Regions from separate parts of the Acidovorax sp. 69 genome, predicted to be linked through region 3. Evidence: predicted binding sites of a transcription regulator. Region 3 holds the regulator's gene; each other region holds the start of a gene.
The links. Region 3 encodes FNR, which switches genes on or off when oxygen is low (the NO sensors DNR and NnrR bind a similar motif). Its sites were predicted from a motif close to TTGATNNNNATCAA; they were not measured.
Positions count from the first base shown of each region.

Region 1: a site for FNR is predicted at 2,096-2,109, ahead of CLU85_RS00305 (cation-translocating P-type ATPase). Genes of this name have one in related genera too.
Region 2: a site for FNR is predicted at 1,552-1,565, ahead of CLU85_RS21795 (hemerythrin domain-containing protein). Genes of this name have one in related genera too.

Region 1 is NZ_PGEP01000001.1:61,731-65,173, forward strand. It holds gene CLU85_RS00305 (cation-translocating P-type ATPase) at 1-2,054, opposite strand, end outside; gene CLU85_RS00310 (heavy-metal-associated domain-containing protein) at 2,222-2,425, shown strand; gene cueR (Cu(I)-responsive transcriptional regulator) at 2,522-3,073, shown strand; gene CLU85_RS00320 (class I SAM-dependent DNA methyltransferase) at 3,197-3,443, shown strand, end outside.
Region 2 is NZ_PGEP01000001.1:4,731,569-4,735,011, forward strand. It holds gene CLU85_RS21790 (sensor domain-containing diguanylate cyclase) at 1-813, opposite strand, end outside; gene CLU85_RS21795 (hemerythrin domain-containing protein) at 965-1,492, opposite strand; gene CLU85_RS21800 (hypothetical protein) at 1,653-2,234, opposite strand; gene CLU85_RS21805 (CsbD family protein) at 2,346-2,564, opposite strand; gene CLU85_RS21810 (DUF1800 family protein) at 2,993-3,443, shown strand, end outside.
Region 3 is NZ_PGEP01000001.1:3,294,810-3,298,252, reverse strand. It holds gene ccoG (cytochrome c oxidase accessory protein CcoG) at 1-831, shown strand, start outside; gene CLU85_RS15080 (FixH family protein) at 896-1,171, shown strand; gene CLU85_RS15075 (hypothetical protein) at 1,232-1,525, shown strand; gene fnr (fumarate/nitrate reduction transcriptional regulator Fnr) at 1,593-2,315, opposite strand; gene hemN (oxygen-independent coproporphyrinogen III oxidase) at 2,506-3,443, shown strand, end outside.

The DNA.
Region 1 (3,443 bases), 3.2 Mb from region 3:
GCCGGGGCATCGTTAACGCCGTCGCCCACCATCGCCACATGATGGCGCTTTCCATCCGCACCCTGTTGCAACGCCACCACCTTGGCGGCCTTGTCGCCTGGCAACACCTCGGCCATCACCTCGCCCGCGTCCGGGTCCAATCCCAGGCGCCGGGCCATGGCCTCGGCCGCGCCCCGGTTGTCGCCCGAGATCATCACGGTGCGAATGCCACGCGCCTTCAGCGCCGCCAGCGCCTCGCGTGCGCCGGGCTTGGGTTCGTCCCCAAAGGCCATCAAGGCCCGCAAGACATGGTGAGCCCCCACGCTCGGCACTAGCGTGTCCTCGCTGCCCCCCAAGGGGGCGTTCGCGGCTTCGGGCGGCCGTGCGCCGCTCAACAACCCTTCGGTCACGCGCTGGGCCACCGCCGACACGGTGGCTCCCTCGTTCTGCAACTGTTGTGCCCGCGCCGCCAGCGCCCCCAGGTCCACCCCCAGCTCCTGCATCCAGCGCAGGCTGCCCACCAGATAGCTCTGGCCATCCACCTCGCCCTCGGTGCCGCGCCCGGGTACGGCGCGCACATCCTGTGCAGTGACCACGCTGATCTGCCGCTCACCCGCAGCCGCCACCACGGCACGCGCCAGCGGATGTTCGCTGCCGCTTTGCACCGCAGCCACCGCAGCCATCACGGCCGCCTCGTCCAGGCCGGGCACCACATCAAACGCAGTCAGGCGGGGCTGTCCCACGGTCAGCGTGCCAGTCTTGTCAAAGGCCACCACATCCACCTTGTGGGCCAGCTCCAGCGCCTGCACATCCTTGATCAAAATGCCGTTTTTCGCAGCCACCCCGGTGCCCGCCATGATGGCAGCGGGTGTCGCCAGCCCCAGCGCACAGGGGCAGGCAATCACCATCACGGCCACGGCGTGGATCAGCGCAGCCTCTATGCCCACGCCCGCCCACAACCAGCCCAACAGCGTCACCACCGCCACCACCAGCACCACCGGCACAAAAATGGCCGATACCTGATCCACCAGCCGCTGGATGGGCGCCTTGGCCGCCTGGGCGTCCTCCACCAGCCGGATGATCTGGGCCAGCACCGTCTCGGCCCCCACGGCCGTCACCGCCATCACGATGCGGCCGTCGCCATTGATCGAGCCACCCGTCAGGGCCGCGCCCACATCACGGGCCACCGGCAGCGGCTCACCGGTCAGCATGGATTCATCCACTTGCGTGTGGCCCTCGTGCACCGTGCCATCCACGGGAATGCGCTCGCCGGGCCGTACCACCAGTTGGTCGCCCACCAGCACCTCAGCCACGGGCACATCCACCTCGCCGTCTTTGCCCAGCAGGTGCACCACATCCGGCCGCAGCGCGTGCAGCGCACGAATGGCCGCCGTGGTTTGCCGCTTGGCGCGCGCCTCCAGCCACTTGCCCAACAACACCAGCGTGACGACCACGGCCGACGCCTCGAAGTACAGATGCGGCACATGGCCCGGATGGTCGGTGGGGGCCGTGAGCCACAGCCACATCGACAAGCCCCAGCCCGCGCTGGTGCCCATGGACACCAGCAAATCCATGTTGCCCGACAGCGCCTTGGCCGCATGCCATCCTGCCTTGTAAAACCGCGCGCCCAGAATGAACTGCACCGGCGTGGCCAGCACAAACTGCACCCAGGCGGGCAGCATCCAGTGCTGGCCGAACAGGTCACCCACCATGGGCAACACCAGCGGCGCCGACAGCAGCAGGCCAATGCCCACGGGCCAAAAGCCCGCCCAGGGCGACAGATCCTCCGGCGCATCCTCCTGCCCCGCCGCTCGCGGCTCGTAGCCCGCGTTGCGCACCGCACGGCGCAGCAGCGCCTCCATGGCGGCGGCATCCGCGCCCACGCTGGTGGCAAAGGCAATGCGCGCAGACTCAGTCGCTAGGTTGACCGAGGCCTCCTGCACACCTGGCACCTTGCGCAGCGCACGCTCCACACGGCCCACACAGCTTGCGCAGGTCATGCCGGAAATACCCAGGTCCAGCGAGTGGGCTGTCTCTGGCGCAGTGATGGGGGTTGGGGTGGTGGTGGTGTTCATGGCGGGGATAGTGATCCTTGACGTGATGGCAAGGTCAAGCATTGATATTGATCAACCCTCACATCATGAGTGCCTTGGAGCCCATTTGACTCTGCCACGATGTCAAGCTTCATCATTCGTTTCGGTCAATACAACGGCCCTCTTGAAAACCAACCCAAGGACACTCGATGACAACCACCACCACATTCCAAGTTCAAGGCATGACTTGCGGCCACTGCGAACGCGCCGTCACCCAGGCCGTGCAACAGATCGACCCCAACGCCCAGGTGCGCATCGACCGCGCCAGTGGCAAGGTGGACGTGGACAGCACCGCACCGCGCGAGGACTTGGCCGCCGCCATCGCCGAAGAAGGCTACACCGTCGCGGCTTGATGCGGGTATGCATTCAAAAATCTCAACCCGTTCACGCTGAGCCCGTCGAAGCGCCGCGCGAGGCTGCGACAAGCTCAGCCCGAACGGTTGTGATGGATGAACGCGAACAGACACTGCCCCCACCATGACCACGCCAACGCCCCAGCACGTACGCACCCCGCCCCCACACCTGGCAAACCAGCAGTGCCCCGCGCCGTCTCCTGGCCCGTGCCCATCGGCATCGCCGCCCAGCGCGCGGGCATCTCGGCGCGCATGGTGCGGCACTACGAATCGCTGGGCCTTGTCAAAGGCGTGGGCCGCACCGACAGCGGTTACCGCCAGTACACCGAGGCCGATGTGCACGCCCTGCAATTCATCCGCCGCAGCCGCGACCTCGGTTTTTCGATGGAAGAAATCGCCGACCTGCTGGGCCTGTGGCACGACCGCAGCCGCGCCAGCAGCCAGGTCAAACGCATCGCGCAGCAGCACATCGACGACCTGAGCGAACGCATCGCTTCCATGCAGGCCATGCAGCGCACGCTGCAAACCCTGGTGTCCTGCTGCCAGGGCAATGACCGGCCGGACTGCCCCATCCTGGACGACCTGGCGGCGGGACATGGTGAACCGGGCAGCAGCAGCCCAAAAAGGAAAACGCTACCAAATAAATAGCTGCCAGCGCTTATCCAAAAAGCGCTAGATGCCAAAAATACCAGGAACTTTCGCAACCCGACCCCCGGCGGCGCCCCATGGCAGACTCTCAGGCTCCCTTACAGCCCCCTACAGACTGCCCCCATGCTCACCGGTGACCTGCGCAACAAAGTCGATCAAGTCTGGAACGCCTTCTGGTCCGGCGGCATCGCCAACCCCATTGAAGTCATCGAGCAGATCACCTACCTGCTCTTTCTGCGCGCGCTCGACAGCGACCAGACCCGCGAAGACAACAAGGCCCTGCGCCTAAAGACCCAGCCGGTGCACCTCATCCCCACCGGCCAGGACGCGCAAGGCCGCCCGCACGACGACATGCGCTGGTCCCGCTTCA
Region 2 (3,443 bases), 1.4 Mb from region 3:
AAACTCCTCGCCGCCCCAGCGCCCCAGCACATCGGCCGCGCGGAAAACTTCGCGGCACAGCGTGGCAAACAGCCGCAGCGCCTGGTCGCCCACATGGTGGCCGTACAAGTCGTTCACGCGCTTGAAGTGGTCCAGGTCCATCATCAGCAGGCAAGCGGGCTCGCGGCCCCGCTGCAGCAGCGCCCATTCCTGGCGCAGGCGGTCGGTGAACGAGCGGCGGTTGGCCAACCCGGTCAGCACATCGGTGTGGGCCAGCACGGCCATCTGGTGGCGGGCCTCCTCCAGCTCCACCAGCATCTGGCCCTGGCGGTCGTTGGCACGCTTAAGCTCCAGCAGCCGGATCACCTGGCGCGCAAGGGCGGAGAGCAGCTCCTGCATCCTGGCAGACAGCTCGCGCGGCCGGTGGTCCAGCACACACAGCGTGCCCAGCACATAGCCGTCGGGAGTGACCAGGGGAGCGCCTGCGTAGAACCGCAGCGGGTTCTCCTGGGTCACGATGCCAAAGTGTGCAAACCGCGCGTCTTGCGCCAGATCGGGGACAACAAAAACACCCGATTGCCGGATGGCGTATCGGCACACGGATTGGTCGAGCGGTGTCTCCCGCCCGGGGAGCCCCAGCGCAGACTTGAACCACTGGCGATCACGGTCCACGAAACTGATCAGGGCCACAGGGGCATCACACACGTGGCCAGCAATGTCGGCCAGCTCGTCGTAGGCGGGCTCCATCGGGGTGTCGAGAATGCCGTAGCGCTGCAGTGCCTGCAGGCGCTCGGCGTCGTCGCCCTGGACATCAGAGAAAGCCGTATTGGCCATAGAGCAAAGCGGCCATGCCGCCACCACTTGCCTGGAGACTTGGCAGCATGCCACACAAGCGCAACCTGCGCACGGGTGAAAGCACACTGGCGGCGGGCTCTGCGCATGCCAGGGGCAACAGTCCTTGCAGGGGACGACGGACGGGGGTTCTCTAGGCCACCGCTTCCTGCCGGGCGTCGGCAGTTGCCTCCACGGGCTCCTGGGTGCCATCCGAGCAGGTCGAACCGCCGCAGCCGTGGATCAACGCGCCGGGCAGTGCCTGCGGTGCATGCACCACGCCCGTGACGGGATCGAACCCCACGCGACGCAAGTGCAATGCCAACGCAGCATCCATGCTCTGCGCATGCTGGGGGAACCACAGGGCCAGTTCGCTCGCCATCACCCGCAGCACGGTCAGGTCGCCCTGCTCAGCCCGCACAGCCCCTTCACGCATCACCTGCAACACCACCTTGTGCTGCATGCTGTGGCAATTGCCCGACGCGAAGCGGGTAGAGGCCATCCATAGGTCTTCCTGCCCGAAGTGTTGCTCGGTGTGTTCAATCAGCGCCTGCCATGTGGAGAGCAGTTGCGCATCTGCGGCTCGGTCCACTGCCGCCAGCAGATCTACGAACTCCCGGTGGGTGTCGTCCATCAGGGGCAGATCCAGGTTGAGCGCATCCGACCATTCGAGTTGGGCCATGGGAATCCCTTGTGCATCCAGACAAAACACGAGCTTAGGGTTCCTGCCGCGTGTGCGCTTTGATGCAGGTCATTTTTGTTCGCGGCGAGCGCGTGCTCTACACACCGCAGTGTGTGGAGCACGCATTCCACCGGATACGGCCCGGTGCGAACGGGTCAGATCAACTCTGGCCGTACATGCGTTTGGCGTCGTCCACACATTTGGACTTCAGGTCACCCGACAACGCATCGCAGCGCTCCTTGGCCGCCTTGTAATTGGCCTCATTCTTTTCTGCAGCGGCGTCCTTGCGGGTTTCGGCGACATGGGCCGCCTTCTCCGCGGAGTTGTCCGCAGGCTTGGCCTGCGCTGCGGCAACCTTGGCGTTTTCCTTGGCCTTCACATGTTCGGCCTTGGCGTCCTTCACGCAGACATCCTTGGCATTGCCGGTGAGGTCATCACACTTTTCCTTGGCAACCGCGTAGGCGGCATCAGCGCGGGCGTCAGCCACCTTCTGGCTGGCCTTGGCGCTGGGCTTGTACTGGGCATCCAGATCGGCTTTGGCCACGTTTTCGGTGCCCTTGGCCTCCTTCATGCAGATGTCCTTGGCGTTGGCCTTGAGGGCATCGCATTTTTGTTTGTTCATCTTGTAGTCTGCCGATATACCGTCCTTGGCAGCCTTGTACTCAGGCTGTGTCATGGCGATGGCAGAGGTGGCCAGCAGGCCAGCAGCGACAGAGGCGATGAAGGTGCGTGCAAATTTCATGGGTTTCTCCTCGGGGAAATTGGGGTTGTGAACAGGTGCGTTGTGGCAACCTGGGTACAGGCTCTGGCGGCATGCGGGGTGATGGCCCCGCACCCAGCGCCTGAAAGCAGGTCAATCGTTGAAGCGAAAGTCAGGATGGCGGGCCTGCCATTCCTTGAGTTGCTTTTCGGCTGCGTCACGTGCGATGCCCTGACGTTCTTGCAGCGTCCCCAGAAACTGCTCGCGCTTGCCGTCGATGACGTCGAAGTCGTCGTTGGTGAGCTTGCCCCACTGCTCGATCATCTTGCCCTTGAACTGCTTCCAGTTGCCCTTGATGGTGTCTTCATTCATGGTGTGCATCCTCAAAAAACTTCGCGTCAGCCATCCACTCGGAATGCGTGGAACCTTTGCGTGATGCGATGGGGTTCACTGTAAAAATGATCTGGAGCAGGCGCCGTAGTCCATGCCACGCAGCACACGTCAGCACAGGACTACGGGCGTGACGGACATCGCCGATGAAGTCGCTCCCGCCCTCTGGCGAAGACCAGCGAGGGCTCCATGCAAGGTACAAGGTGTTGCAATGGCCCATCATTCAGGCCGTTGGCGCAGCGGGCATTGCATAGGCGTGTTTCGCTTGGTAACACTTGTGTTTCCAGGCGGGCGTGGCGTGTGATTTAGTCATGACTGTGCTGCCAGCGGCAGACTTTTTGACCACGACCACCATGACACATTCATACGAGGAGACTCTGACAACCGCGGTTGCAGAGGCACCAGAGGGCATGCCCCTTCCCCCCGAACACTCCACCATCGCCAGCAGGGCCCACCCGCCCTTGCTGACCGCGCTGTTTGCGTCCACCGCCCTGGCCGCCTGCGGAGGCGGCGGTGGCGACAGCGCGCCAGGCACGGGGACACCCAGTGCACCTGTGCCATCCACCCCCTCGCTGGGCAACTACGCCCATCCCTCCGCAAGCACGGACAACGAGGCCGCACGCTTTCTGTTGCAGGCACAGTTCTCTGCGTCGACCCCCGAGATTGCCGCGCTACGGTCAACCACCTATGCCAGCTGGCTGGACAGCCAGTTCAGCGCCTCCGCCAGCCAGACGGGCTGGGACTGGCTGAACCAGCGCGGTTATGCCGCCATCAGTGACGCTACGGCCTATTACGACAACTCCTACCCGGCCGACTACATGATCTGGAACCAGCTCATGAAGTCCCCCGACGGTCTGCGCA
Region 3 (3,443 bases):
CTCTTCTGGGTGCTTTTTTATGGCTTTGCCACTTACGGCAATGCAGGTTTCATGCGCGAGCAGGTGTGCAAGTACATGTGCCCCTATGCTCGTTTCCAGAGTGCCATGTTTGACAAGGACACCCTGATCGTGAGCTACGACGTGGAGCGGGGCGAGCCCCGAGGTCCGCGTACCAAGACAGTGGATTACAAGGCCAAGGGCCTGGGTGATTGCATCGACTGCACGCTGTGTGTCCAGGTGTGCCCGGTGGGTATTGATATCCGCAAGGGCTTGCAGTACGAGTGCATTGGTTGTGGTCTTTGTGTGGATGCGTGCAACACCGTCATGGACAAGATGCACTACCCGAAGGGACTGATTCGCTATTCCACCCAGAACGGTGTGGCCCAGCGCTGGACGCAGTCGCAGATTTTTCGACGCGTGTTGCGTCCCCGTGTGCTGATCTATAGCGCGGTGTTGGTGGCGCTCTGCTTGGCCATGCTTGCCAGCCTGGTCACGCGCACTCCGCTGAAAGTGGACGTTGTACGAGATCGTGCCGCACTTTCGCGCATCGTGGCCGGAGGCAAGTTGGAGAACATCTACCGCCTGCAGATCATGAATGCAACCGAGGGCGAGCAGCGCTACCGTATCAGCGCTCGTGGTCTGGATGGATTGGAAGTGTCTTCAGAGGCTGAAGTGGACATTGGACCTGCCGAGTCACGCTGGGTGGCTGTGCGGCTGCAAATACCGTATGGATCCGCCACACCGGGTTCCCATGCCGTTCAATTTGATGTGGGCGCGGTCGGGGCTGCCGCTCATGTCACTGAGAAATCTGTGTTTTTGGTGCCGCGCTGAGTGGCATCCTTGTGCAAGGTCGTTTTGGCCTTGTGTTGATCGAGATTGTTGAGGAGTAAATCGCATGTCTTCAAACCCAGCCATTGGATCTACGGCAGCGGCACCTTGGTGGAAGTTCGGCCATGTCTGGCTGGTGCTTGCCGGGCCGGCCATCGTGATCGTTGCCGGCTTTGTGACCTTATGGCTCGCGGTTTCGCGGCCCGATCCGGTGATTGCCGAGGATTACTACCGCAAAGGCATCGAGATCAACAAGACGCTGGAAGCGCCAGAAAAGAGCTTGGCACCGGCCATGAAGGCCCGTAACCATGCAGCTACGCCGGTGCAAGACCAGCCGCGCTGAGTTCAGTGAACATCCGGCGCTGCCGTTGTTGGGCAGTCCGTACAAGGAGTCAGGACTGATATGTGGATGCAACGCCTAATGTGGATAGCATGGCCCGCTTTTTTAATGGCGGGAGTGCTGGAGATGCTTGTTTTTGCAATGGTCGATCCGCAGGACCTGCATTGGTTTGGGCAGCCCTTGGCGCTCTCAAGACAGGGTGTTTATACCCTGGCGTTCTTCGCGTTCTGGATCATCACGCTGGCATCCAGTGCGTTGACCACGTTGCTGGCGATGTCGCCCTTTGAGGTCAATCGTTGCCCGGTGCCTGACGGTGAGCGGCCTGACGACTGTCGCAAGACACCCTCGTGTTCGTGAGGCGCTGACGCGAGCGCCTTGGGTGTATTAGAGCCTGTTGGCTGCAGTGCGGCCGCAGCTGGTCAGGTCAGTGGCAGGCCTGCTGGCTGTTCACGATCCGCTTGAGGGCATCCGTGTCCAGGATGCGGACGTGGCGCTGCTTGACTTCCACAATGCCTTCTTCCACAAACTTTGAGAACGTGCGGCTGACCGTTTCGAGTTTGAGGCCAAGGTAGCTGCCGATTTCCTCGCGGGTCATGCGCAGCACCAATTCAGACTGGGAGAACCCGCGTGCATGCAGACGCTGCACCAGATTCAGCAGAAACGCCGCGAGACGTTCTTCAGCGCGCATGCTGCCTAGCAGCAGCATGACACCATGTTCGCGCACGATTTCGCGGCTCATGATTTTGTGCACATGGTGCTGCAAGGCCGTGACTTCGCGGGACAGCTCTTCGATGCGGTCGAATGGCATGACGCAAACTTCGGCGTCTTCCAAGGCCACGGCATCGCAGGTGTGGTGGTCGTTCACGATGCCGTCAAGGCCGATGATTTCACCCGCCATCTGAAAGCCCGTGACCTGATCGCGCCCATCCTCGGTAGCCACGCAGGTCTTGAAAAAACCGGTGCGTATGGCGTACAGTGAGGTGAAGGATTCGCCATTGCGAAACAACGTGCTGCCGCGCTTGATCTTGCGTCGAACGGCGACAACTTCATCGATGCGCTGTAACTGCTCTTCGTTCAAGCCTACGGGCATACACAGCTCTCGCAGGTTGCAGTTGGAGCAGGCGACTTTGATGGTGAGCGGGTTCATAGGCGTGAGCTAGGTTTAGGTGTCGAGCATATCGCGCCCGGTTCGGTACGGCGACAAAGCCTCAAGGGGCGGTTGAGCGACTGACATGCATCAAATTGTCGCTGGTTGGCCCATTCGTTCGCTTGATGCAGGTCAAGGACATGATCCAGAGGGTACGGCACAGTCAGGGTGTACGCAAGGATATTCCCCCATGACTGCTGTTTCGCCCGATCTCCTGCGCCGTTTTGACGTGCCAGGACCCCGCTATACCTCCTATCCGACAGCCGACCGTTTTGTCGAGGCGTTTGGGCAGGACGACTATGTTCTGGCGCTGGAGCAACGCCGTTCTGGGTCCGTGGCCAAAGCGCTTCCGCTGTCCATCTATGTGCACATTCCCTTCTGCGAGTCGCTGTGCTACTACTGCGCTTGCAACAAGATCATTACCAAGCACCACGATCGCGCAGATGTCTATTTGCGCTACCTGAGCCGCGAGATTGATCTGCACACTGCGCACTGTGGTGTTGGGCAGGTGGTGAGTCAGCTGCATCTGGGTGGAGGCACGCCGACGTTTTTGTCCGACGCGGGACTGCGCGAACTCATGTCCATGCTCAAGCGCAGTTTCACCCTTGCGCCTGGGGGGGAATACTCCATTGAGGTGGATCCTCGCACCGTCAATGCGGATCGGTTGGCACTGTTGGCTGAGCTGGGGTTTAACAGACTTAGTTTTGGTGTGCAGGATTTTGACGCCGAAGTGCAAAAGGCCGTACACCGTATACAACCTGCCGAGCAGGTGTTTGCGTTGGTGGAGTCTGCGCGCTCGTTGGGTTTCGACTCAGTGAATGTGGACCTGATTTACGGTTTGTCGCGCCAGACCCCCGAGTCGTTTGACCGGACGTTGGCGCAGGTGGTCCAGTTGCGGCCAGATCGCATTGCGTTGTATGCCTACGCGCACCTTCCTGAGCGTTTCAAGCCCCAACGGCGCATCATTTCTGCCGAGCTGCCGACGGCATCAAGCAAGCTTTCCATGCTCTCGCGGTCGCTGGATGCTTTCATGGACGCCGGGTACGTGTATGTGGGCATGGACCACTTCGCTCTTCCCTCAGATGCCCTGGCCGTGGCCAAGCGGCAGGGGCGCCTGCATCGGAATTT